DNA from 2 places in the Streptomyces sp. BBFR51 genome. Region 2 is predicted to be linked to the other one. Evidence: riboswitches for the same ligand, from Rfam matches in the RefSeq annotation. Region 2 holds a riboswitch; the other holds the start of a gene.

Region 1 (11,541 bases), 4.4 Mb from region 2:
TCGGCTCCGGCGACCGCGGCTTCCTCTGCCGCACTCGGGGCCGCTTCCGCGGTCGGCTCGTGCAATGGTGCCGTCATCTGGCAGGGACCCCTCTCAACCGGCGGTAGCCGGCCCGCACTTGCCGCTGTAGCGGCGTGATCAGTCCGTCGTACAAAGAGGCGAGCATCCACCCCTTGTTGCGGGAGTCTTCAACGCTTTGGCGATCTGTAGCCAGACTTGACGGGGAATGGATGCGCAACCGTGATGCTGTTTGAGGTGTTCCGTTATCCGGACAGTGGGTAACGGGGGCCGGACAGGGGCGAGTTGGGACATCGGGGACAAGAGGGTGCTTTACGCCGTCATCTACGCGCGAAGATCGCCTCTGATGACCGGGCCGCCGGACCCCGCGTCCGTCAGTACCGGCTACCGGCCGGAGGGTATCCGTACCCGCCCGCCGGAGCTTGGGCGGGGGCGGCCACGTGGGCCTCGCGGTCGTAGAACGGACGCGCGTTCGCCCGCAGCCACATGGCGACCGGGTCGTGGACGTCGGTCATCGCCACCGTCGACACCGGCAGCCCGTCCGGTACCGCGCCGACGGACTGCTGCATCATCGCGCGCACCGCGTCGACGGCCGGCGGGGAGGTGTCGTACACGTCCAGACCGATGGCCAGATACGGCGCCCCCAGCGCCGGCTGCACCCAGGCGCGGCGCAGCGCGCGGACCGCGGGGGTGCGGTGGGCGTTCTGCGCGAGCAGGGCGTAGAACTGGGGGATCTCGATGGCCGGATCGGACAGGCGCAGGGGCCCGGCGGCCTGACGGTCCAGGCCGGAGGCGATGCGGCGCAGGTCGAGCCAGGGGATGCCGACGCCGCCGCCGGGTGCGTGCGGGTTGAGCCAGAGGCCGTAGTGGTCCGGGTACAGGGCCCGGGCCACCTCCAGACCGTCGACCACCTCGTACGACCGGTTCCAGCCGCTGGCGGACAGTTCCTGGGCGGAGGTGACGCAGGGCGCGTAGCCGTGGCCTTCGACCTCCATGTTTCCGTACTGGGCGTCCGGGGAGCCGGCCTGGCCGTGCCACAGCAGCATCCAGACCTGGCCGGAGGTGGGGGTGGCGAGTGCGCGCAGCAGGGCCTCGTAGGCGTCGTAGCGCCCGGGCGTCACCTGGCGCAGCATGTGCTCGACCTGCCCGGTCGTGGTGCCGCTGGCGCTCACGCGTATCGCCCCTTCGAGAAGTCCCGGTTGTGGAACCAGCTTAAGGCTCCGCCGGGTGCGGGGTGCCTATGAGCTCGGGGTGTGCTGTCCGTTGGCGGGTGCGGGTTTCGTCGTGGTTGCTCGCGCCCGCGCGGCGGAGCCGCACATGTCACAGCCCCGCGCCCCTGCGGGGGCGCTCCCGCTGAACGGCGTTACCAGTCCAGTTCGTAGAACGGCCGGACCTTCTGCCGCATCCAGTCGCAGACCGGGTCCTGGGCCGCCTCCAGGAGGACCAGGTTGACCTGCCACTTCGGCGGGGCCTTGGTGAGGGCTCGGCCGAGGGCGTCCAGGGGGAGGGCGCGGGCGTCGCCCTCCCAGTGGGTGAGTTCGACGCCGACGAACAGGGTCGGGTCGGCGGTCTCGACGGCGGCCAGGCAGCGCCGCGCGCTGCGCACGACGCCGGTGGCGGCGAACTCGGCGGAGGCCGCGGCCAGGAAGTCCACCGGGTCGTCCTGCCAGTCCGGCTCGAAGAGGCGGACCCGGCCGCCGGACGCGGGCCCGTCCAACTGGGTGCGCCCGGCCCGGCACAGCTCGGCCACGGCCGGCGGCGGCAGCGGGACGCCGACCACGCCCTCCGGGTTCACGGCGATGCCGACCTGCGGGGGCAGGCCGCGGGCGAACTCCGCGGCGGGGGCGACGGTGTAAGCCATCTGCGGCCCGGCGACCTGGCGAAGCTGTTGCTCGGAGCTGAAGACCGGCACATAGGCCTGGCCGTCGATCTCCAGGGAGGGCAGGTCGAGGGGGCCGCTGTGCGGGCCGCCGCCGCCCGGCAGCGGCACCCAGACGAAGCTGCGGCCGAGGACCTCAACGATGCGGCCGCCGGCGCCGGGTACGCCGAGGGAGGCGGACAGCACCTCCTCCAGCTCGTTGCCGGGCCACCCGCCGTGCGGGTGGGGGTGTGCCTGTGCCGGGAATCCGGCGGCGAAGTCCGCCGGGAGGTCCCCTGGGAAGTCCATCTGCCTACCGCCTGCCTGGTACCGCTGTTCGTGACTGAAAGGCTAACCCGTTCGGCCCAGTGGCCCTACGGTGTGTCACCCCGTGAAGGCGATCCGGTGGAGCGTGTCGGCCGCCGCGCGGTCCAGGACGATCGCCGAGGCGCAGCCGACGGGCAGGGTGCCCGCGGTCACCGCGCGCAGCAGACGGGAGTTGGCCGTGCGGTGCCGCAGGAACGCGTACCGCGTCACGCCCCGGCCGCGCTCGCGCTGGCCGGCCAGGGCCTCGTCGGCGGCGACGTCGAGCAGCAGCAGGTGCAGGGTGCCGCCCCGGCGGCGGGCCTCGCGGGCCAGCCAGCCGCGCACCCAGGCCTGGGTGCCGCAGTCGTGCACGACGACGCCCTCGCCGGAGCGCACCGCGCGGCGCAGTCCGGCGTAGTGGGCGAGGCGGACCACGGGGCGGTAGAGCCCGTACGGGAGCAGGCGCGGCATGCGGCGGTCCCAGCGGTCGCGGGTGTCCTGGGAGTCGACGCGCCGGCCGCGCACGGTGCGCTCCATCAGCGTGGACTTGCCGCTGCCGGGCAGGCCGGTGATCACCACCAGATCCCGGGGTCCGAAGAGCAGAGCGTGCGGGCTGCGGCCGGCGCGCTCCCGCAGGTCGCGGACGACGGGCGCGGGCAGTTCGGCACACGCCTCCGGGGCCGGGGCGGCGGGTTGCTTGGGCAGCGCGAGCCCCGCGGTCGTGGCGTACGCCGTGGTCCTGTCCACCGTGATCGTCCTCCCCTGGGGCGGTTCACGAGTTCCCGTCCCGTCGAGTGTAAAGAGAAGGTAATGCGCAGGTCTCGCGTTTTCGTTCGCTTACTGCCACAAGCCGGTTACAAGAACAGCTCTGCCCAGGGATCGGCCGGGCGTGCAATGATGGCGGCGCCAACTGCATACCGGCCGTTTGAATCCGCGCGGGAGAGTCCCCGGCCGTCGCCGGGGCGCCGAAGGAGCAAGTCCCTCCCTTGAATCTCTCAGGCCCCGTTACCGCGCGGGCGAGGCACATCTGAAAAGCGGACCGCCCCCGACGGCGGTCCCACCCAAGGTGCAAGCCGCTGATCGCCGTACTCCGGTGGCCAGGGCGAACCTCTCAGGTTCCGATGACAGATGGGGAGGACCGACCTCGCCACGTCCTGTCCTGGGAGACGACCGACCGATGAGCAGTTCCGAACTCCGCCGTACCGCGCTGGATGCCACGCATCGCGCGCTCGGCGCGACGATGACCGACTTCGCCGGCTGGGACATGCCGCTGCGCTACGGCTCCGAGCGCGAGGAGCACGTCGCGGTGCGCACCCGGGCCGGTCTCTTCGACCTCTCGCACATGGGTGAGATCACCGTCACCGGCCCGCAGGCCGCCGAACTGCTGAACCACGCGCTGGTCGGCAACATCGGCAGCGTGAAGCCGGGCCGGGCCCGCTACACCATGATCTGCCGCGAGGACGGCGGCATCCTGGACGACCTGATCGTCTACCGGCTCGGTGAGACCGAATACATGGTCGTGGCCAACGCCTCCAACGCCCAGGTCGTGCTGGACGCCCTCACCGAGCGGGCCGCCGGCTTCGACGCCGAGGTGCGCGACGACCGCGACGCCTACGCGCTGCTCGCCGTCCAGGGTCCCGAGTCCCCCGGCATCCTCAAGAGCCTCACCGACGCCGACCTGGACGGCCTGAAGTACTACGCCGGGCTCCCCGGCACGGTCGCCGGCGTCCCGGCGCTCATCGCCCGTACCGGCTACACCGGCGAGGACGGCTTCGAGCTGTTCGTGAAGCCGGAGCACGCCGTGGAGCTGTGGGAGGCGCTGACCCGGGCGGGCGAGGGCGTCGGTCTCGTCGCGTGCGGCCTGTCCTGCCGGGACACGCTCCGCCTGGAGGCGGGCATGCCGCTGTACGGGAACGAGCTGACGACCGCGCTGACGCCGTTCGACGCCGGGCTCGGCCGGGTGGTGAAGTTCGAGAAGGAGGGCGACTTCGTCGGGCGTGCCGCGCTGACCGAGGCCGCCGAGCGCGCCGCTTCGGAGCCTCCCCGCGTCCTGGTGGGCCTGGTCGCCGAGGGCCGCCGGGTCCCGCGCGCCGGGTACCGGGTCGTCGCCGGCGGCGAGGTCGTCGGCGAGGTCACCTCCGGCGCCCCGTCCCCGACGCTGGGCAAGCCGATCGCCATGGCGTACGTCGACCCCGCGCACGCGGCACCGGGCACGGAGGGTGTCGGTGTGGACATCCGGGGCAGCCACGAGCCGTACGAGGTCGTGGCGCTGCCGTTCTACAAGCGCCAGAAGTAGACACTGGGCGCCGGCCCCGTCCGTCACCCCACTCCGTCACCCCACTCCACCACCCCCTTCACCAGCGACTTTCTCGCGTACAGGAGAATTCAGGCCATGAGCAACCCCCAGCAGCTGCGCTACAGCAAGGAGCACGAGTGGCTGTCGGGCGCCGAGGACGGCGCCTCGACGGTCGGCATCACGGAGCACGCGGCCAACGCGCTCGGTGACGTCGTCTTCGTGCAGCTCCCCGAGGTCGGCGACTCGGTGTCCGCGGGCGAGACCTGCGGCGAACTGGAGTCCACCAAGTCGGTCTCCGACCTGTACTCCCCCGTCTCCGGCGAGGTCACCGAGGTCAACGAGGACGTCGTCAACGACCCGTCGCTGGTGAACAGCGCCCCCTTCGAGGGCGGCTGGCTGTTCAAGGTGCGGATCACGGACGAGCCGGCCGACCTGCTCTCCGCCGACGAGTACACCGCCTTCACCGCCGGCTGAGGAGTCACGGACCGCATGTCGCTTCTGAACACACCCCTGCACGAGCTCGACCCCGACGTCGCCGCGGCCGTCGACGCCGAGCTGGACCGCCAGCAGTCCACCCTCGAGATGATCGCCTCGGAGAACTTCGCCCCGGTCGCGGTCATGGAGGCCCAGGGCTCGGTCCTCACCAACAAGTACGCCGAGGGCTACCCAGGCCGCCGCTACTACGGCGGCTGCGAGCACGTCGACGTGGTCGAGCAGATCGCCATCGACCGGGTCAAGGCCCTCTTCGGCGCCGAGCACGCCAACGTCCAGCCGCACTCGGGCGCCCAGGCCAACGCGGCCGCGATGTTCGCGCTGCTCAAGCCCGGCGACACGATCATGGGTCTGAACCTCGCCCACGGCGGGCACCTGACCCACGGCATGAAGATCAACTTCTCCGGCAAGCTCTACGACGTCGTCCCCTACCACGTCGGCGACGACGGCCAGGTCGACATGGCCGAGGTGGAGCGCCTGGCCAAGGAGAACCGGCCGAAGCTGATCGTGGCCGGCTGGTCGGCCTACCCGCGTCAGCTGGACTTCGCCGCGTTCCGCAAGGTCGCCGACGAGGTCGGCGCGTACCTCATGGTCGACATGGCGCACTTCGCCGGTCTGGTCGCGGCGGGCCTGCACCCGAACCCGGTCCCGCACGCGCACGTGGTGACGACCACCACCCACAAGACGCTGGGCGGCCCGCGCGGCGGTGTGATCCTCTCCACGGCCGAGCTGGCCAAGAAGATCAACTCGGCTGTCTTCCCCGGTCAGCAGGGTGGCCCGCTGGAGCACGTGGTGGCCGCGAAGGCCGTCGCCTTCAAGGTCGCCGCGAGCGAGGACTTCAAGGAGCGCCAGGGCCGTACGCTGGAGGGTGCCCGCATCCTGGCCGAGCGCCTGGTGCGGGACGACGCGAAGGCGGCGGGCGTCTCCGTCCTGACCGGCGGCACGGACGTCCACCTGGTCCTGGTGGACCTGCGCGACTCCGAGCTGGACGGACAGCAGGCCGAGGACCGCCTCCACGAGGTCGGCATCACGGTCAACCGCAACGCCGTCCCGAACGACCCGCGTCCGCCGATGGTGACCTCCGGTCTGCGCATCGGCACGCCGGCCCTGGCGACCCGCGGCTTCACCGCCGAGGACTTCGCCGAGGTCGCGGACGTGATCGCCGAGACGCTGAAGGCGCCCTCTCCCTTCGGGGCCGCCGACGCCGAGGCGCTCAAGGCCCGGGTGAAGGCCCTGGCCGACAAGCACCCGCTGTACCCGGGTCTGAACAAGTAGACACCGCATCCCGGGGTGGGGCGCCGCGCCCGCCACAAGCAGGCACGGCGCCCCACCCGAAGCACCACCCTCTGCACCACCCCCGTTCTGAGGAGTCCCCGTGGCCATCTCGGTCTTCGACCTGTTCTCGATCGGCATCGGCCCGTCGAGCTCGCACACGGTCGGCCCGATGCGCGCGGCCCGCATGTTCGCCCGCCGCCTGCGCAACGAGGAGCTGCTGGACTCCGTGACCTCGGTCCGCGCCGAGCTGTACGGCTCCCTCGGCGCCACCGGCCACGGCCACGGCACCCCCAAGGCGGTGCTGCTCGGCCTGGAGGGCGACTCACCGCGCACCGTGGACGTGGAGTCGGCCGACGAACGCGTCGAGACGATCAGGTCCGCGGGCCGCCTCAGTCTCCTCGGCGAGCACGAGATCGCCTTCGCCTACGACGACGACATGGTCCTGCACCGCCGCAAGGCGCTTCCGTACCACGCCAACGGCATGACCCTGTGGGCCTACGACGCGCAGGGCGCCGAGGTGCTGACGAAGACGTACTACTCGGTCGGCGGCGGCTTCGTCGTCGACGAGGACGCGGTGGGCGCGGACCGCATCGTGCTCGACGACACGGTGCTGAAGTACCCCTTCCGCACCGGCGACGAGCTGCTGCGCCTGGCCCGGGAGACGGGCCTGTCCATCTCCGCGCTGATGCTGGAGAACGAGCGGGCCTGGCGCGACGAGGACGAGATCCGCGAGGGCCTGCTGGAGATCTGGCGCGTGATGCGGGCCTGCGTGGACCGCGGCATGTCCCGCGAGGGCATCCTGCCGGGCGGCCTGAAGGTGCGCCGCCGGGCCGCGAACACCGCGCGCAAGCTGCGCTCCGAGGGCGACCCGAAGGCCCTGGCCATGGAGTGGATCACGCTCTACGCGATGGCCGTGAACGAGGAGAACGCGGCCGGCGGCCGGGTCGTCACGGCCCCGACCAACGGCGCCGCCGGCATCATCCCGGCGGTCCTGCACTACTACGTGAACTTCGTCCCCGGCGCCGACGAGGACGGCGTGGTCCGCTTCCTGCTGGCCGCGGGCGCCATCGGCATGCTCTTCAAGGAGAACGCCTCCATCTCCGGCGCCGAGGTCGGCTGTCAGGGCGAGGTCGGCTCGGCCTGCTCCATGGCGGCCGGCGCCCTCGCCGAGGTCATGGGCGGCACCCCGGAGCAGGTGGAGAACGCCGCCGAGATCGGCATGGAGCACAACCTCGGCCTGACCTGCGACCCGGTCGGCGGCCTCGTCCAGATCCCGTGCATCGAGCGCAACGGCATGGCCGCGGTGAAGGCCGTCACCGCGGCCCGGATGGCGATGCGCGGCGACGGCTCCCACAAGGTGTCCCTCGACAAGGTCATCAAGACGATGAAGGACACCGGCGCGGACATGTCGGTCAAGTACAAGGAGACGGCGCGGGGCGGGCTCGCGGTGAACATCATCGAGTGCTGAGGCGCGGGCCCGCCCGGATCCGGCTCCCCGTGGTCAGATGCCGCAGTTGGGGGCCGACCAGTACGGCGACGGGTCGAAGGCCACGTGGGTGTGGTCGTTGTGGCCGGGGTAACCCGGGCCGAGGATCTCCGAGAAGCCGTGGGTCCTGGCCTGCTGGGCGAGCCGGCAGAAGCTGGGTGAGCCGGTGAGGTCGGCGGCGTCGCCGTAGAGGTGACGGCTGGTGGCCGAGCCGCCGACCGCGTTGTTGCAGGCGCGGGAGCGGAAGCCGCTGGAGATGGTGATCGGCACGTCGCCGAGGGCGTGCCGCATCGCCTCCAGCTTCCACATCGTCTTCAGCGCGTTCGACTTGGCGGTGGCGGCGGAGACCGCGCCGCCGGACCAGTCGGAGTTGCACTTGTTGAGTTCGGCGTAGGCGAAGTGGACGGGCGTGCAGTCCGCGTCCTGGAGGGCGTAGATCTTGCTGAAGGTCGCGGGGCCCGCGACACCGTCCGCGCCCAGGCCGTACGCGGCCTGGAACTTCTTGACGGCGGCGGCGGTCCGCGCGCCGTACTGGCCGTCGTAGGAGAGCCGCTCGCCGGAGGTCACCCAGCCGGCGACCCGGATCTGGAGCTGGGTCACGTCGCTGCCGGAGGAACCCTGGGAGAGGGTCCGGTTCCAGGTGTAGCAGGAGTCGGCGTGCGCGGCGGTGGCGGTGGCTCCCAAACCGACCACCGCACCGGCCATGAGCATGACAAAAGAGAGAAGCAGACGTGACACGCGTCTGAACATCCCGGCCTCCAGACCTTTGAGCCAACCTCGGGCTGGTGCCCAGCGTGGGGCACCGCGCTACGCGCGTCAATGGCGCCCGGGGAAAGCGAAGTCGACGTTTCCGCTTCCGGCGGGGATCACCCGTGCCATCGTGGGGAATAACCAACTCGCGTCCCCCCACCGCCTCTCAGGGAGGCCCCATGCTGCGCGGCATCGACGTCAGCGCCTACCAGTCCTCCACCTACGACACCGACGGCCTGTCCTTCGTCTTCGTCAAGGCGACGGAAGGCCGTTCGTACGTCAATCCGAAGCTGGCGGCCCAGACGAAACGGGCCCGTGACGCCGGACTGGTCGTCGGCTTCTACCACTTCCTGTGGCCGGGCAACCTCACCGCCCAGGCCGAGTACTTCGTCTCCCACGCCCCCGAGCGGAAGGGCGACGTCCTCGCCGTCGACTGGGAGTCGAACGGCGAGGGCACCCACGCGAGCAACGCGGAGAAGGACAGCTTCATCAAGAAGGTGAAGGCGCTGCGGCCGGACAACCGGGTAATCCTCTACACGAACAGGAACTACTGGTTGACCGTGGACACCACCTCGTACGCGGGCGACGGCCTGTGGATCGCCGACTACGTGTCGGCGGGCAAGCCGCGCATCCAGGCCGACTGGCGTTTCCACCAGTACACCGACGACCCGGTCGACACCAATGTGGCGGACTTCTCGAGCAAGGCGGCGCTCAAGGACTGGGCCCAGCCCTGATCAGGGGGCCGGGTCAGCCCCGGAAATCCGCCGGCCGCTCCGGGGGCGCCTTCGCCAGGGCCTCGGTGACGCCCTCGACGCCCGCGCGCAGGCCGTAGACCGGGGTGCCGGGCTGCTGACGCCAGGAGTCGTCGATGCCGCCGGCGTCGACGGTGTCGAAGCCCAGCTCGTCGATCAGGGCGCGGATCTTCGCCTTGGCCGCCTCGTCGTCGCCGGCGACCGGGAGTGCCATGCGGTCGGGCGCGCCGGCCGGACGGGGGCGGTCGAGGATGTCCTGGGCGTAGGTGCCGTTGAAGGCCTTGACCACCGGGTGGCCGAGGTGGCCCTCGGTCCAGCGGCTCTCGGTGCGGCCCTCGTCCTCGATGCCCGCGATCCTGCCGTCCCGCTGCCGCGGGTAGTAGTTGCCGGTGTCGAGGACCGCGACGCCGTCGGCCGCCCCGTCGAGGACACCGGAGGACAGGTCCGGGACCCTCTTCAGCGGGATCGTGACGACCACGATCTCGGCCCCGCGCGCCGCCTCCTCCACCGTTGCCGGAGTGGCGCCGGTCTCCTCGCCCAGTGCGGTGAGCGTGTGCGGGCCGCGTGAGTTGGCGACGGAGACGTCGTGCCCGAGGGCGGTGAGCCGCCGGGTGAGGTTGCCGCCGATGTTGCCCGCGCCGATGATGCCGATCTTCATGTTGCTGACTCGCCTGGCCCTTCGGGGGTCGTGTCGTGCCGGTGAGCACCACCAACTTCCGAGCCGGGCGGGCTATTCCGCCGTCGCCCCGCCTTCACTCCCCCGCAGCAGCGTGCGCGGACGGCACAGGGGCGCCCGCCGGGTGGCCGGGCGCCCCTCGCGGTGTCGTCACTTGTTCAGGTGGGCCCAGAACTCGTCGAACGACAGCTGCTTGTCGCCGTCGAGGTCGCGGCCGGCGATGATCGCCTCGGCCACCGACTCGGTGACGTTCCAGTCGCCGCCCTGGGCGAGCGCGGTCTTGAACTCGGCCGCGGTGATGAGGCCGTCGCCGTCCGTGTCGATGCGCTCGAACTGCTTGCGTGCTTCCTCGATGTCGGCCACCGGTCCGCCCCTCGTTTCGTGCATGGGTCCTTCTGTCGCAGGTCAGATTAGCTGGCCGCCCGCGTCTCCAGCGCGGCGACCACCCACCCGAAGTGCTCCTCGTAGGCGGACGGGGGTTCCAGGCCGTTCACGATCGCGGAGAGCTCCCGATAGCGGGCAAGACGGACGTTGGTCACGGCTGTGAGGCGTTCCCGTACGACGGCCGGGTCGGCGTCGCCGATCAGCGCGCGCAGGATGCCGGCGGCCTGCGGCGAGTCCGGCGCGACGCCCTCGCGCAGCGCGTCTCCCGCGAGCTGCACCAGGCGGCTCACGAACCACAGCGAGGAGGCCGTGGGGACGTCCCGCCCCCGGTCCGTCGCGTTGAACTCGATCATCCCGCGCATCGTCGCCCGGAACTCCGGGTCCTGGATCAGCTCGGCCAGCTCCACCCAGGCGTCCACCTGCTCGGGCGTGGGGTCGTCGGGCAGGTCGGCCGCGGCGAAGCGCATTCGGGCGCGGATGTCGGGGTCCCCGGGGTCGATGCCCGCGAAGACCTCCGCCATGAAGTCCTCGATGATCCGCCGCCGTTCGGCGGTGGACAGCCGCGCCAGCTTGTTCATGAGTGTCATCTCCTCAGCGGTCGAGCCGCGTCGCGCCACGGTGGACAGCACCGCGCGGGTCACCCTCAGTGAGCTGATCTGCGCGTCCAGCGCGCTCACGTGCGCCGCCGCGACCTGCGCGACCGTGGTCTCGCCGGCCAGGACGCGGCGTACGGGGTCCAGGCCCAGGCCCAGTTCGCGCAGGGTGCGGATCAGTTCCAGGCGGGCGACGGACGCGGCGTCGTAGAGCCGGTAGCCGCCCGCGGAGCGGGTGACCGGGGGCAGGGCGCCCTCGTCGGACCAGTAGCGGATGGTGCGCACCGTGAGTCCGGTGGTCCGCGCCAGTTCGCCGATGGTCATGAGGTCGGTGCCGTCGTCGGTCATGTCTGGGAGTCTGTGCCTTCCAGTGGGTGGAGACTCAAGGAGCGCGGTGTGGCGGAGAGCCTGCGGGAGATTCTGGACGCGGCGGCGCGGGGGGTGTTCCCGCCCGCGGACGGCGGGACGAGCGTCGTGCCCCAGCGGGGCGGCCGGGACGCGGGGGTCATCGCCTTCACGGCGCACTCGGTGGTCTTCACCGACGAGGACGAGGCGTGGGTGCGCAAGACACTGGCCGCGCTGGACTGCGACCCTCTCGCCGCGACCATGAACGCCCGGTTCCTGACGGCATTCGCCGAGCGCACGGGGCGGACGA
Region 2 (11,541 bases):
TGACTACGCTCGGTCGTCCTCCCAGTGAACCGGCGGTGCATGGTGGGCGTCCGGCGAGGGCATGAGGTTGCGGGGGGTCGGCGCACCGATTGGGTGGTGCGTGGTGGAAACTGTCTGGTGGAGACGGACGTTGTGAAGGTGTCCGGGTCGACCAGTACGTTCGGTAAGGGTTCGTCCTGCCCCACGGGCGGGTCTGTTTCGGTCAAGGGGAATCGCCCGTGAAGTTGTTTGCGAAGTTGTTCGGCAAGAGCGCGCGAGAGGGTAGCGACAACGCGACCGCTCGCCATCGCGCGCAGCCCGACGCGGAGGGCCGACGCCCGATGTTCCGGGACCAGGTGGCTGGTCCGGGCGGTGACATTCCCAGTGGTCAGGGCGCGCCGTCTGTTGACCCCGCACAGTCCGGCGGCATAGGTTTCGGCCAACCGTCAACCTCAGGTACGGGTGGAGGTTTTGCCCCCGGCCCGTACGCGTCGAACGCCCCGGCGGGGCAGCCGCGGCAGGAGGATCCGTCCATGTCGGCCCTGGTGTGTACGAGGTGCGGTAACCGCAACGCGGAGAACAGCCGCTTCTGCTCCAACTGCGGGGCGCCGCTGCGTGCCGGGGCGGTTCCGGAGCGTGCGTCCGAGACGACCTCCACGATCTCCATCTCCGGTCTGGAGGCGTACGACGCCGAGGTCACCGGCCAGACGGCGATGCCGGCACTCTCTCCCGAGGCGCAGGCCGCCGTGGACGCGCTGCCGCTGGGCTCAGCGCTCCTGGTCGTGCGCCGCGGTCCGAACTCGGGCAGCCGCTTCCTGCTGGACGGCGAGCTGACCACCGCAGGACGCCACCCGCAGAGCGACATCTTCCTGGACGACGTGACGGTCTCGCGCCGGCACGTGGAGTTCCGCCGCGGTCCCGACGGTTCGTTCACGGTCGCCGACGTCGGCAGCCTGAACGGCACGTACGTCAACCGGGAGCGCATCGACCAGGTCGCCCTGTCGAACGGTGACGAGGTGCAGATCGGCAAGTACCGGCTGGTGTTCTACGCGAGCCAGCGGGGTTACTGACCCGCCCCCGGGCCTCCCGCCCGGGGAACCTCCAGGGAAGGTCCATGCTTCAAACACCGAGCGGCGGCGCCGGGCAAGGCGCCGCCGCCACGGACAGTGGGCTGATGAGCATCGGCGCAGTGCTGAACGCGCTGCGTGACGAGTTCCCCGACATCACCATCTCCAAGATCCGCTTCCTGGAGTCGGAGGGCCTCGTCGAGCCGCGGCGGACCCCGGCCGGGTACCGCAAGTTCAGCGCGCACGACGTCGAGCGCCTCGCCGAGGTGCTGCGCATGCAGCGGGACCACTATCTGCCCCTCAAGGTGATCCGTGAGCACCTGGACGCCGTGGAGCGCGGCGAGGCCGTGGCGCTGCCGAGGGTCGGTCGCCAGCGTGACGGGGAGACCGTAGCGGAGCCCGCCGAGAGCCCGACGGTGGCCAGGATCGGGCGGGACGAGCTGCTCGCCACGGCCGGAATCGACGACCGGGAACTGAAGGAGTGGGAGTCGTACGGACTCCTCGCCCCACTGCCCGACGGGGCGTACGACGCCGAGGCGGTCACCGTGGCGTCGCTGGTGGTGCAGCTGGGGCGGTTCGGGATCGAACCGAGGCACCTGCGGGTGATGAAGGCCGCCGCCGACCGGGACGCCGGACTCGTGGACCAGGTGGTGGCCCCGTTGAAGCGCCACCGCAACCCCCAGACCAGGGCACACGCACAAGCCCGCACCAAGGAGCTGGCGGGGCTGGCGGTGCAGCTGCACGCGGCGCTGGTGCAGACCGCCCTCGGCGTGCGGCTGCCCTGAATCGGACGTGTCCGCAGACCCGGATCGCCCACCCGATCCCGGCCCGACTACCCAAACGTCCCGGGCACGGCCTAGGGTTGCTGTGTGAACGAGCTCGATGTCGTAGGTGTCCGGGTCGAGATGCCCTCCAACCAACCGATCGTGCTGCTGCGCGAGGTGGGAGGCGACCGTTACCTTCCCATCTGGATCGGACCGGGGGAGGCGACGGCGATCGCCTTCGCCCAGCAGGGCATGGCTCCCGCACGGCCGCTGACCCACGACCTGTTCAAGGACGTGCTGGAAGCCGTCGGCCAGGAGCTCACCGAGGTACGCATCACCGACCTGCGCGACGGGGTCTTCTACGCCGAGCTGGTCTTCGCGAGCGGGGTCGAGGTCAGTGCCAGGCCGTCCGACGCCATAGCGCTGGCCCTGCGCACCGGTACACCGATCTACGGCAGTGACACGGTCCTCGACGACGCCGGTATCGCCATCCCGGACGAGCAGGAGGACGAGGTGGAGAAGTTCCGCGAGTTCCTCGACCAGATCTCGCCCGAGGACTTCGGGACCAGCAACCAGTGAGACGCGCGGGCCGATGTGGGTCGGGGCGCCGTACGGCCCCCGGCCGGACACATTCGGCTAGCCTTTCCCCGAGACAGGGCACGGGAAACCACTCGTAGGGTGATTATCACTCGGCGTGCCGAGTGTGGCGATCGTTGACGCACCCTTGGTGACTGCCTACCTTCGAGGAGGCAGGTCAAGGACGGAGGTCGGCGTGAGAATCAGCGGCGACGGTACGGCTGGGGGTGGCCCCGGGCACAGCCTCGGGGCAGGCGGTCCGTACCCTCCCCCGGGCTCTCGGCTCCGCACGAGCGGGGGCCATCCCCAGCACGGTGGCGCGGCCGATCCGGGTCTGCGGCGACCGGCAGTCGTGCCGACCAGCGGAGGGGCGACGTCCATGGCGTCCGAGCAGATCGGCTATCGCGGGCCGACGGCCTGCGCGGCCGCCGGTATCACCTACCGGCAACTCGACTACTGGGCCCGCACGGGGCTCGTCGAGCCCAGCGTGCGGCCCGCGCACGGTTCCGGTACGCAGCGCCTGTACAGCTTCCGCGACGTGGTCGTGCTGAAGATCGTCAAGCGCTTCCTCGACACCGGGGTGTCACTGCAGAACATCCGCACCACCGTCCAGCATCTGAGGGAGCGCGGTTTTTGCGACCTGGAGCGGATGACGCTGATGAGCGACGGCGCCACCGTCTACGAGTGCACCTCGCCCGACGAGGTGCACGCCCTGCTGCAGGGCGGTCAGGGCATCTTCGGTATCGCGGTCGGCGTGGTGTGGCGGGACGTGGAGAGCGCCCTGTCGCAGCTTCACGGGGAGCGGATCGACACGGGGGAGACCCTGGTCGGGCACAATCCGGCGGACGAGCTGGCACGGCGGCGCAACAGGGCGGTCTGATCCACCGCCGCTCCGGCGGACGCCTTCCGACCGCCGTCCGGCCGCATTGTCAGTGGCGTAGGGCAGCATCGGAGATGTGAGAACCGCGCCCACGATCCTGCATCTCGACATGGATGCCTTCTTCGCCTCGGTGGAGCAGGCGTCCAAGCCGAGCCTGCGCGGGAAGGCCGTCGTCGTGGGCGGCCTCGGACCACGCGGCGTGGTCGCCACCTGCTCGTACGAGGCGCGGGTGTTCGGTGTGCACTCCGCGATGCCCATGGGCCAGGCCCGTCGGCTCGCGCCCCACGCCGCCTACCTCGTTCCTCGCTTCGAGCTGTACCGGTCGATCAGCGAGCAGGTGATGCGGCTGCTGGGGGAGCTGTCGCCGCTGGTGGAGCCGCTGAGCCTGGACGAGGCCTTCGTGGACCTGGAGGCCGGCGGGACGGCCTGGGACGCGGCGTCCGCGCGGCTGGCCGGAGCGAAGCTGCGCACGGACATCCGTACCGTCACCGGCCTCACCGGGTCGGTGGGACTGGCAGCCTCCAAGATGCTCGCCAAGATCGCCTCGGAAGAGGCCAAGCCCGACGGACTGGTCCTCATCCCGCCGGGGACGGAGCGGGCGATGCTGGAGCCGATGACCGTGCGGACGCTGCCCGGGGTGGGACCGGCCACGGGGGACCACCTGCGCCGGGCGGGGATCACCACGGTCGGCGAGATCGCCGAGGCGGGCGAGGACGAGCTGGTGCGGCTGCTGGGCAAGGCGCACGGCCACGCGCTGTACGCCATGGCGCTGGCCCGTGACGAGCGGCCCGTGGTGGCCGAGCGGGAGACCAAGTCGGTGTCGGTCGAGGACACCTACGACGTGGACATCCACGACCGGGTGCGCGTCGGCGTCGAGGTGGGGCGCCTGGCGGACCGGTGCGTGCGGCGGCTGCGCGGGTCCGGTCTGTCCGGGCGGACCATCGTGCTCAAGGTGCGCAGGTACGACTTCTCCACGCTGACCCGCTCCGAGACGCTGCGCGGCCCAACCGACGACCCGGCGGTGGTGCGGGAGGCGGCCGCCCGGCTGCTGGACTCGGTGGACACCACGGGCGGCGTGCGGCTGCTCGGGGTGGGTGTCAGCGGGCTCGCCGACTACACACAGGAGGACCTGTTCGCGCAGGCGGCGGGGGAGCTGGCCGAGGAACCGGCCGAGGAGCCAGAGACAGATCCCGCCGAGGAGCAGCAGCCGTCCCCCACCGAGCGTCGATGGCCGTCGGGGCACGACGTGCGGCACGTGGAGCACGGGCACGGGTGGGTGCAGGGCAGCGGTCTCGGGCGGGTCACCGTGCGGTTCGAGACGCCGTACTCGCCGACCGGCCGGGTGCGGACCTTTGCGGTGGACGACCCGGAGCTGACCCCGGCGGATCCGCTGCCGCTGGTCGCGCGCGCGGCACGAAGACCCGGGGAGGCCGGGCCCGCGAGGCCGGTGGCCCGGTGATGGGTGACGGAGGGACGGTGTGTCAGTTGTCCTCGTTGCCCTTGCCGGCCAGCTTGCCGAAGTCGTGGTCGGGGGGCGGGGGAGGGGCCGCCACGTCCAGGCCGTAGTGGTGGTAGAGCTGGAGTTCCTGTTCCGGTGAGAGGTGGCGGCCGACGCCGAAGTCGGGCGCCTCCTTGATCAGGGCCCGGTCGAAGGGCACGCGCAGGGTGCCGTCGACCAGCTCGCTGGGCTCCAGGGGGACGAAGGCGTCCCGGCTGAAGAGTCCCGTTCGTATGGCCGCCCACTCGGGGACGCCGGTGGCATCGTCGAGGTAGACCTCGTCCACGGTGCCGATCCTGGTGCCGTCGCGGTCGAACGCCTTGCGGCCGATCAGGTTCCGCGGATCGATGTCAGTACGCACGGGGCCCTCCACTTGATCGCACCACTGGGCCGCACTGGGGTCGCACACCAGCCGCCTAATCATCCGTAAGTACTACAAAAGAGCACATGTGGCCGCTCGGCCACTCGAAGTCCGTGCGGCGGCCTCGCTGGTACGCTGGCAAACGGCTGCTGACCCCGCGCGGGAGAGTCCTCCGAACACCATCGGAGGCGCCGAAGGAGCAAATCCTCCCCGGAATCTCTCAGGCTCACGTACCGCACGGACGAGGTCACTCTGGAAAGCAGGGCGGGTGTCGACGGCTTCCGCTCTCACCGACGGTGAAAGCCGGGAGGGCCCTCGGGCTCGCCCGGTGAAGCTCTCAGGTTGAGATGACAGAGGGGGAGGCCGTCCGGGTACCCGCGCCGTGGTGCCCCTCGAAGGTCGTCAGACCAGGAGGCCTCCGCAATGACCGCCCACCGCACTCCGCTCTCCGAACTCGAACAGGCAATGCCCTTCGAGCAGCGCCACATCGGCCCCGACCACGAGGCCCGGGCCAAGATGCTCGCGCAGGTCGGTTACGGTTCGCTCGACGAGCTGACGGCCGCCGCGGTGCCGGATGTGATCAAGAACGCCGACGCGCTGGACCTGCCGGGCGCCCGCTCCGAGGCCCAGGTGCTGGCCGAGCTGCGTTCACTGGCCGACCGCAACCAGGTCCTCGACTCCATGATCGGCCTCGGCTACTACGGCACCTTCACCCCGCCGGTCATCCTGCGCAACGTCATGGAGAACCCGTCCTGGTACACGGCGTACACGCCCTACCAGCCGGAGATCTCCCAGGGCCGCCTCGAGGCGCTGCTCAACTTCCAGACCATGGTCGCCGAGCTCACCGGTCTGCCCACCTCCGGTGCCTCGCTGCTCGACGAGGGCACCGCCGCCGCCGAGGCGATGGCGCTCTCCCGGCGCATGGGCAAGAACAAGAAGGGCCTGTTCCTGGTCGACTCGGACGCCCTGCCGCAGACCGTCGCCGTGATAAGGACCCGTGCGGAGCCGACCGGCGTCGAGGTCGTCGTCGCCGACCTGAGCGCGGGCATCCCCGCCGAGGTGGCCGAGCGGGAGATCAACGGCGTCCTGATCCAGTACCCGGGCGCCTCCGGTGCCGTCCGTGACATCAAGCCGGTCGTCGACCGGGCGCACGAACTCGGCGCGCTCGTCACCGTCTCCGCCGACCTGCTCGCCCTCACGCTGCTCACCTCGCCCGGCGAGCTGGGCGCGGACATCGCGGTGGGCACCACCCAGCGCTTCGGTGTGCCGATGGGCTTCGGCGGGCCGCACGCCGGCTACATGGCCGTGCACGAGAAGTTCGCCCGCAGCCTCCCCGGCCGCCTGGTCGGCGTCTCCGTGGACGCCGACGGCAACAAGGCCTACCGGCTGGCCCTGCAGACCCGCGAGCAGCACATCCGCCGCGAGAAGGCCACCAGCAACATCTGCACCGCGCAGGTGCTGCTCGCCGTCATGGCCGGCATGTACGCCGTGTACCACGGGCCGGAGGGCCTGCGGGCGATCGCCCGGCGCACCCACCGCTACGCCTCCGTCATCGCCGCGGGGCTCGCCGCCGACGGCGTGGAGATCGTCCACGGCTCCTACTTCGACACGGTCACCGCGCGGGTGCCCGGCAGGGCCGCAGAGGTCGTCCACGCCGCCCGCGGGAACGGCGTCAACCTCCGGCTCGTCGACGCCGACCACGTGTCGTTCGCCTGCGACGAGACCACCACGCGCGCCCAGGTCGGTGGCGTGTGGCACGCCTTCGGCGTGGAGGGCGACATCGAGTCGCTGGACGCGGAGACCGGGGAGACGCTGCCCGAGGCGCTGCTGCGCACCGACGACTTCCTGACCCACCCCGTCTTCCACCAGCACCGCTCCGAGACCGCGATGCTGCGCTACCTGCGCCGCCTCGCCGACCGGGACTACGCGCTGGACCGGGGCATGATCCCGCTGGGCTCCTGCACGATGAAGCTCAACGCGACCACCGAGATGGAACCGGTCACCTGGCCCGAGTTCGGCGCGCTGCACCCCTTCGCACCCGCCGAGCAGGCGCAGGGCTACCTGACCCTCATCCGTGAGCTGGAGGAGCGGCTCGCCGAGGTCACCGGGTACGACAAGGTGTCGCTCCAGCCGAACGCGGGGTCGCAGGGCGAGTTCGCGGGCCTGCTGGCCGTACGCGGCTACCACCGGGCCAACGGCGACGAGCAGCGCACCGTCTGCCTCATCCCGTCCTCCGCGCACGGCACCAACGCCGCCAGCGCCGTGATGGCCGGCATGAAGGTCGTCGTCGTCAAGACCGCCGAGGACGGCGAGATCGACGTCGAGGACCTGCGCGCCAAGATCGAGAAGCACCGCGACGAGCTCGCCGTGCTGATGATCACCTACCCCTCCACGCACGGCGTGTTCGAGGAGCACGTCGCCGACATCTGCGCCCGGGTGCACGACGCGGGCGGTCAGGTCTACGTGGACGGCGCCAACCTCAACGCCCTCGTCGGCCTCGCCAAGCCCGGCCACTTCGGCGGCGACGTCTCCCACCTGAACCTGCACAAGACGTTCTGCATCCCGCACGGCGGCGGCGGTCCCGGCGTCGGCCCCGTGGCCGTACGGTCGCACCTGGCGCCGTACCTGCCCAACCACCCGCTGCAGCCCGCGGCCGGTCCGCAGACCGGTGTCGGCCCGATCTCGGCGGCGCCGTGGGGCTCGGCCGGCATCCTGCCGATCTCGTGGTCGTACGTCCGGCTGATGGGCGGCGAGGGACTCAAGCGCGCCACGCAGGTGGCCGTGCTGTCCGCCAACTACATCGCCAAGCGCCTGGAGCCGCACTTCCCGGTGCTCTACAACGGCCCCGGCGGGCTGGTCGCGCACGAGTGCATCATCGATCTGCGCCCGCTGACCAAGGCGACCGGCGTGAGCGTCGACGACGTGGCCAAGCGCCTGATCGACTACGGCTTCCACGCGCCGACGATGTCCTTCCCGGTGGCCGGCACGCTGATGATCGAGCCGACCGAGTCCGAGGACCTGGCCGAGCTCGACCGGTTCTGCGAGGCGATGATCGCCATCCGCGCGGAGATCGAGAAGGTCGGCTCCGGCGCCTGGTCGGAGGACGACAACCCGTTGCGCAACGCACCGCACACCGCCGGTGCGCTGGGCGGCGAGTGGGACCACGCGTACACCCGCGAGGAGGCCGTCTTCCCGGCCGGGGTGTCCGCCGCCGACAAGTACTGGCCGCCGGTGCGCCGCATCGACCAGGCCTTCGGCGACCGGAACCTCGTCTGCTCCTGCCCGCCGCTGGACGCGTACGAGGACTGAGTCCCGTAGCAGAGAGGCTCCGTGCGGGCGCAGGCCCGGACGGAGCCTCTTCTCGTGTCAGGCGGTCGCGAGGGACACCTCGGTCGCCTTGACCAGCGCGACGACCGGAACGCCGACGGCCAGGCCCAGGTCGTCGGCGGCCTCCCTGGTGATGGCGGCGGTCAGCTCGGCGCCCTCGACGGCGACCGCGACGGAGGCCATCGCGGCGCCGGTGGTGAGAGCGGTGACCGTACCGGGGAGCCGGTTGCGGATGGACAGGCCCTCGACGGGCCCGGTGGCCAGGGCGACTTCCGTGGACTTCACCAGGGCCCGGACGGCGGTGCCGGCGGCGAGAGCCAGGTCCTCGGCGGCGTCCCGGGTGATCGCCGCGGTGAGGTCCTGGCCGCCGGAGAGGCGGATCCCGACCGTCGCCATGGCCTCGCCCGGGGTGACGGCGGTGACGGTGCCGGGGAGCTGGTTGCGGATGCTCAGGCTCATGAGGGCACCGTAGCCCGGTGGAAGCCTTGCGCCGGGCATGCGCGCGTCTGCGTCGTCTTGGGCCGTCGCCCGCTCCGGTGAGGTGCACGCGGCTCCGGCCACGCCGGGCGTCCGGTCAGGTTCTGTCGATATGGACATTCGTCGACTTCACCCGGGCGGTGGCCTCCATGCCGACCTCCAGGCCGAGTTCCTCCACCGCCTCCCGGGTCAGCAGGGAGACGAGCCGGTGCGGGCCGGCCTGGATCTCGACCTGGGCGGCGACGTCGCCGAGCTTGATCGCGGTCACGATCCCCGGGAAGGCGTTGCGGACCGAGGTGTACGGGGTGTCCGCGTCGGCGCCACCCGAGCGGGCGAGTTCGACCGAGAAGGCGGCCAGGTCGCGCCCGTCGACGACGCGCCGCCCGCCCTCGTCACGCTGGGTGGTGAACCGGCCCGCGTCGGCCCAGCGGCGGGCGGTGTCCGGGCTGACGCCGAGCAGCCGTGCCGCCTGGCCGATCGTGTAGGACTGCATGCCGGTCACGATAGGCCGGGGGAGGGGAACGCCGGACGCGGGGTTGGCCGTTGGGTATAACGCGATATAGCGTTAGTCTGCCGCAGTGGTGGGGTGGTCGCGCACGACGCCCCGGGGAGATCGGGGTCGAGCTATGTCGGTGCAGCCTTCACAGGACGGCGGGACGCCCGCACTGCGGGCCTCGCACACGGACCGGGACAGAGCCGTGGACATACTGAGCGCCGCCGCCAGCGACGGCCGGCTGACCGCCGAGGAGCTGGACGAGCGGGTGGGCGCCGCACTCACCGCGCGCACCCAGGGCGAGCTGGCCGTCCTCACCGCCGACCTGCCCGTCGTGACGGACGGGGCCCCGGCCCCCGCCGCCGCGGCCAAGGACGTCGTCCGCATCGAGCAGGAGGGCGCGTCCACCCGGCGCGGCGAGGGCTGGGTGGTGCCGCGGCGGATGGAGATCCGCTCGGCCTGGGGCGAGGTGACGCTCGACCTGGCCCGGGCCGTGATCACCCACGACACCCTCCGCATCGACCTCGACATGCAGGCCGGGGCGCTGAAGCTGCTGACCCGGCCCGGCATCGTGGTGGACACCGACTCACTGGTGACGAGCTTCGCCGAGGTCAAGACGCCGCGGACGGTCGACACCGGGGCGCCCGTGGTGCTCAGGGTGGAGATCGCGGGTGCGATCAGCTGGGGGAAAGTCGTGGTGCGCTCGCCGCGCCGCGGGCTCGGGCGGAAGGCGTAGAGCGCGGGCTCAGCGGGAGAGTGCCGCGGAGCCGGGCGGGGGTGCCGTGCTGGACCGGAGTATCAGTTCCGTGCCCAGCTCGACCCGTGGCGAGTCCGGCCGCTCGTCGCGGGTCAGGCGGAGCACCGTGCGCGCGGCCACCTTGCCCATGTCGGCGAGCGGCTGGCGCACCGTCGTCAGGGGCGGCGCCGACCAGCGGACCTCCGGAAGGTCGTCGAAGCCGACGACGCTCATGTCCTGCGGCACCCTCAGCCCCCGCCGGCGCAGCGCCTCGATCGCGCCGAGCGCCATCTGGTCGCTGGCCGCGAAGACGGCGGTCGGCGGCGCGGACAGGTCCAGCAGGGCGTCGCAGCCGGCGAAGCCGGACTCGTGGCGGAAGTCGCCGGGGACGATCAGCGACTCGTCCACGCCGATGCCGGCGCCTTCCAGAGCGGCTCGGTAGCCGTCGAGGCGGGCCCGTGAGCACAGCAGCCGCGGCGGCCCGGTGACCAGGCCGATCCTGCGGTGTCCCAGCGCCAGCAGGTGCTCGGTGGCCGCCATGCCGCCGGACCGGTTGGCGGCGCCGACGGTGGGCACGTCCAGTGCGGGGGAGCCCGCCGGGTCGACGACGACCAGCGGCACACCGAGGATCCGCAGCTCCTGGTGGAGGACCGGGTCGAGGGCGGAGGTGACGAGCACGACGCCGTCGCAGGCCCTGGCCCGCAGATTGCGCATCCACTGACGGGCGTCGCCCGAACGTCCGTGGATCGCGGACACCACGGTGCCCGCCCCGGCGGCGTGGGCCACTTCCTCGACGCCCCGGATGATCTCCACGGCCCAGGGACTGTCCAGGTCGTTGAAGACCAGGTCGATCAGGGCGGCCCGGCGGCCGGGAGAGACGGCGCGCTTGCGGTAGCCGTACCGGCGCAGCAACTCCTCCACCCGCGCCCGGGTCCCGGGCGACACGTCCGACCGGCCGTTCACGACCCGGGACACGGTCGGCACCGAAACCCCCGCGCGACGGGCGATGTCCGTGATCGTGACCCTGCCCCGGCCACCGGAAGCCGTCCTGACCCGGGCCCCGTCTGCTGCCACTTCCCCCACCTCCGTCGACGCGGACCGTGAAACCTCCAGGAGTCTTCCGGAAACCCGGCGCTCGGGGGAAGGCGTTCCGGGCCCGGATACCGGGCTGTCACCGCGTCGGACCAGCGGAGCTACGGGGAGTGACCGGCTCCGGACACGCGTGGGGGCCGGTGCGCAGCCGTGGCTGCGGGCCGGCCCCGTGATGCACCGGGCGCGGTGGGGTCACCCCGCCCGGTCGGTGGTCAGGCGGCGGTGATCAGACCCGCGCCGACAGGGCGGTGCGGGGCGATGACCTGACCGTCCGGCAGTAGCTCACCGGTG

What was found. Region 2 has a riboswitch for glycine ahead of gcvP (aminomethyl-transferring glycine dehydrogenase). Riboswitches for the same ligand answer to the same signal wherever they lie in the genome.
Region 1: another riboswitch for glycine. It lies ahead of gcvT (glycine cleavage system aminomethyltransferase GcvT); the one in region 2 lies ahead of gcvP (aminomethyl-transferring glycine dehydrogenase).

What each region holds. Positions count from the first base shown of each region.
Region 1 covers NZ_CP172448.1:5,928,410-5,939,950, reverse strand. The annotation lists gene ACGH7X_RS27280 (ABC transporter permease) at 1-77, opposite strand, end outside; gene ACGH7X_RS27275 (enhanced serine sensitivity protein SseB C-terminal domain-containing protein) at 393-1,190, opposite strand; gene ACGH7X_RS27270 (enhanced serine sensitivity protein SseB) at 1,382-2,185, opposite strand; gene ACGH7X_RS27265 (AAA family ATPase) at 2,261-2,929, opposite strand; glycine riboswitch at 3,109-3,203, shown strand; gene gcvT (glycine cleavage system aminomethyltransferase GcvT) at 3,360-4,478, shown strand; gene gcvH (glycine cleavage system protein GcvH) at 4,575-4,952, shown strand; gene glyA (serine hydroxymethyltransferase) at 4,968-6,245, shown strand; gene ACGH7X_RS27245 (L-serine ammonia-lyase) at 6,346-7,713, shown strand; gene ACGH7X_RS27240 (D-Ala-D-Ala carboxypeptidase family metallohydrolase) at 7,747-8,481, opposite strand; gene ACGH7X_RS27235 (glycoside hydrolase family 25 protein) at 8,661-9,215, shown strand; partial or broken gene ACGH7X_RS27230 (NADPH-dependent F420 reductase) at 9,229-9,936, opposite strand; gene ACGH7X_RS27225 (EF-hand domain-containing protein) at 10,060-10,272, opposite strand; gene ACGH7X_RS27220 (MerR family transcriptional regulator) at 10,320-11,234, opposite strand; gene ACGH7X_RS27215 (GNAT family N-acetyltransferase) at 11,283-11,541, shown strand, end outside.
Region 2 covers NZ_CP172448.1:1,501,212-1,512,752, reverse strand. The annotation lists gene ACGH7X_RS06815 (DUF881 domain-containing protein) at 1-28, shown strand, start outside; gene ACGH7X_RS06810 (FHA domain-containing protein) at 513-1,049, shown strand; gene ACGH7X_RS06805 (MerR family transcriptional regulator) at 1,094-1,831, shown strand; gene ACGH7X_RS06800 (bifunctional nuclease family protein) at 1,916-2,389, shown strand; gene ACGH7X_RS06795 (MerR family transcriptional regulator) at 2,766-3,266, shown strand; gene ACGH7X_RS06790 (DNA polymerase IV) at 3,343-4,725, shown strand; gene ACGH7X_RS06785 (PRC-barrel domain-containing protein) at 4,748-5,125, opposite strand; glycine riboswitch at 5,276-5,371, shown strand; gene gcvP (aminomethyl-transferring glycine dehydrogenase) at 5,549-8,434, shown strand; gene ACGH7X_RS06775 (molybdopterin-binding protein) at 8,492-8,911, opposite strand; gene ACGH7X_RS06770 (molybdopterin-binding protein) at 9,027-9,422, opposite strand; gene ACGH7X_RS06765 (DUF1707 domain-containing protein) at 9,556-10,158, shown strand; gene ACGH7X_RS06760 (LacI family DNA-binding transcriptional regulator) at 10,168-11,232, opposite strand; gene ACGH7X_RS06755 (DUF5999 family protein) at 11,463-11,541, opposite strand, start outside.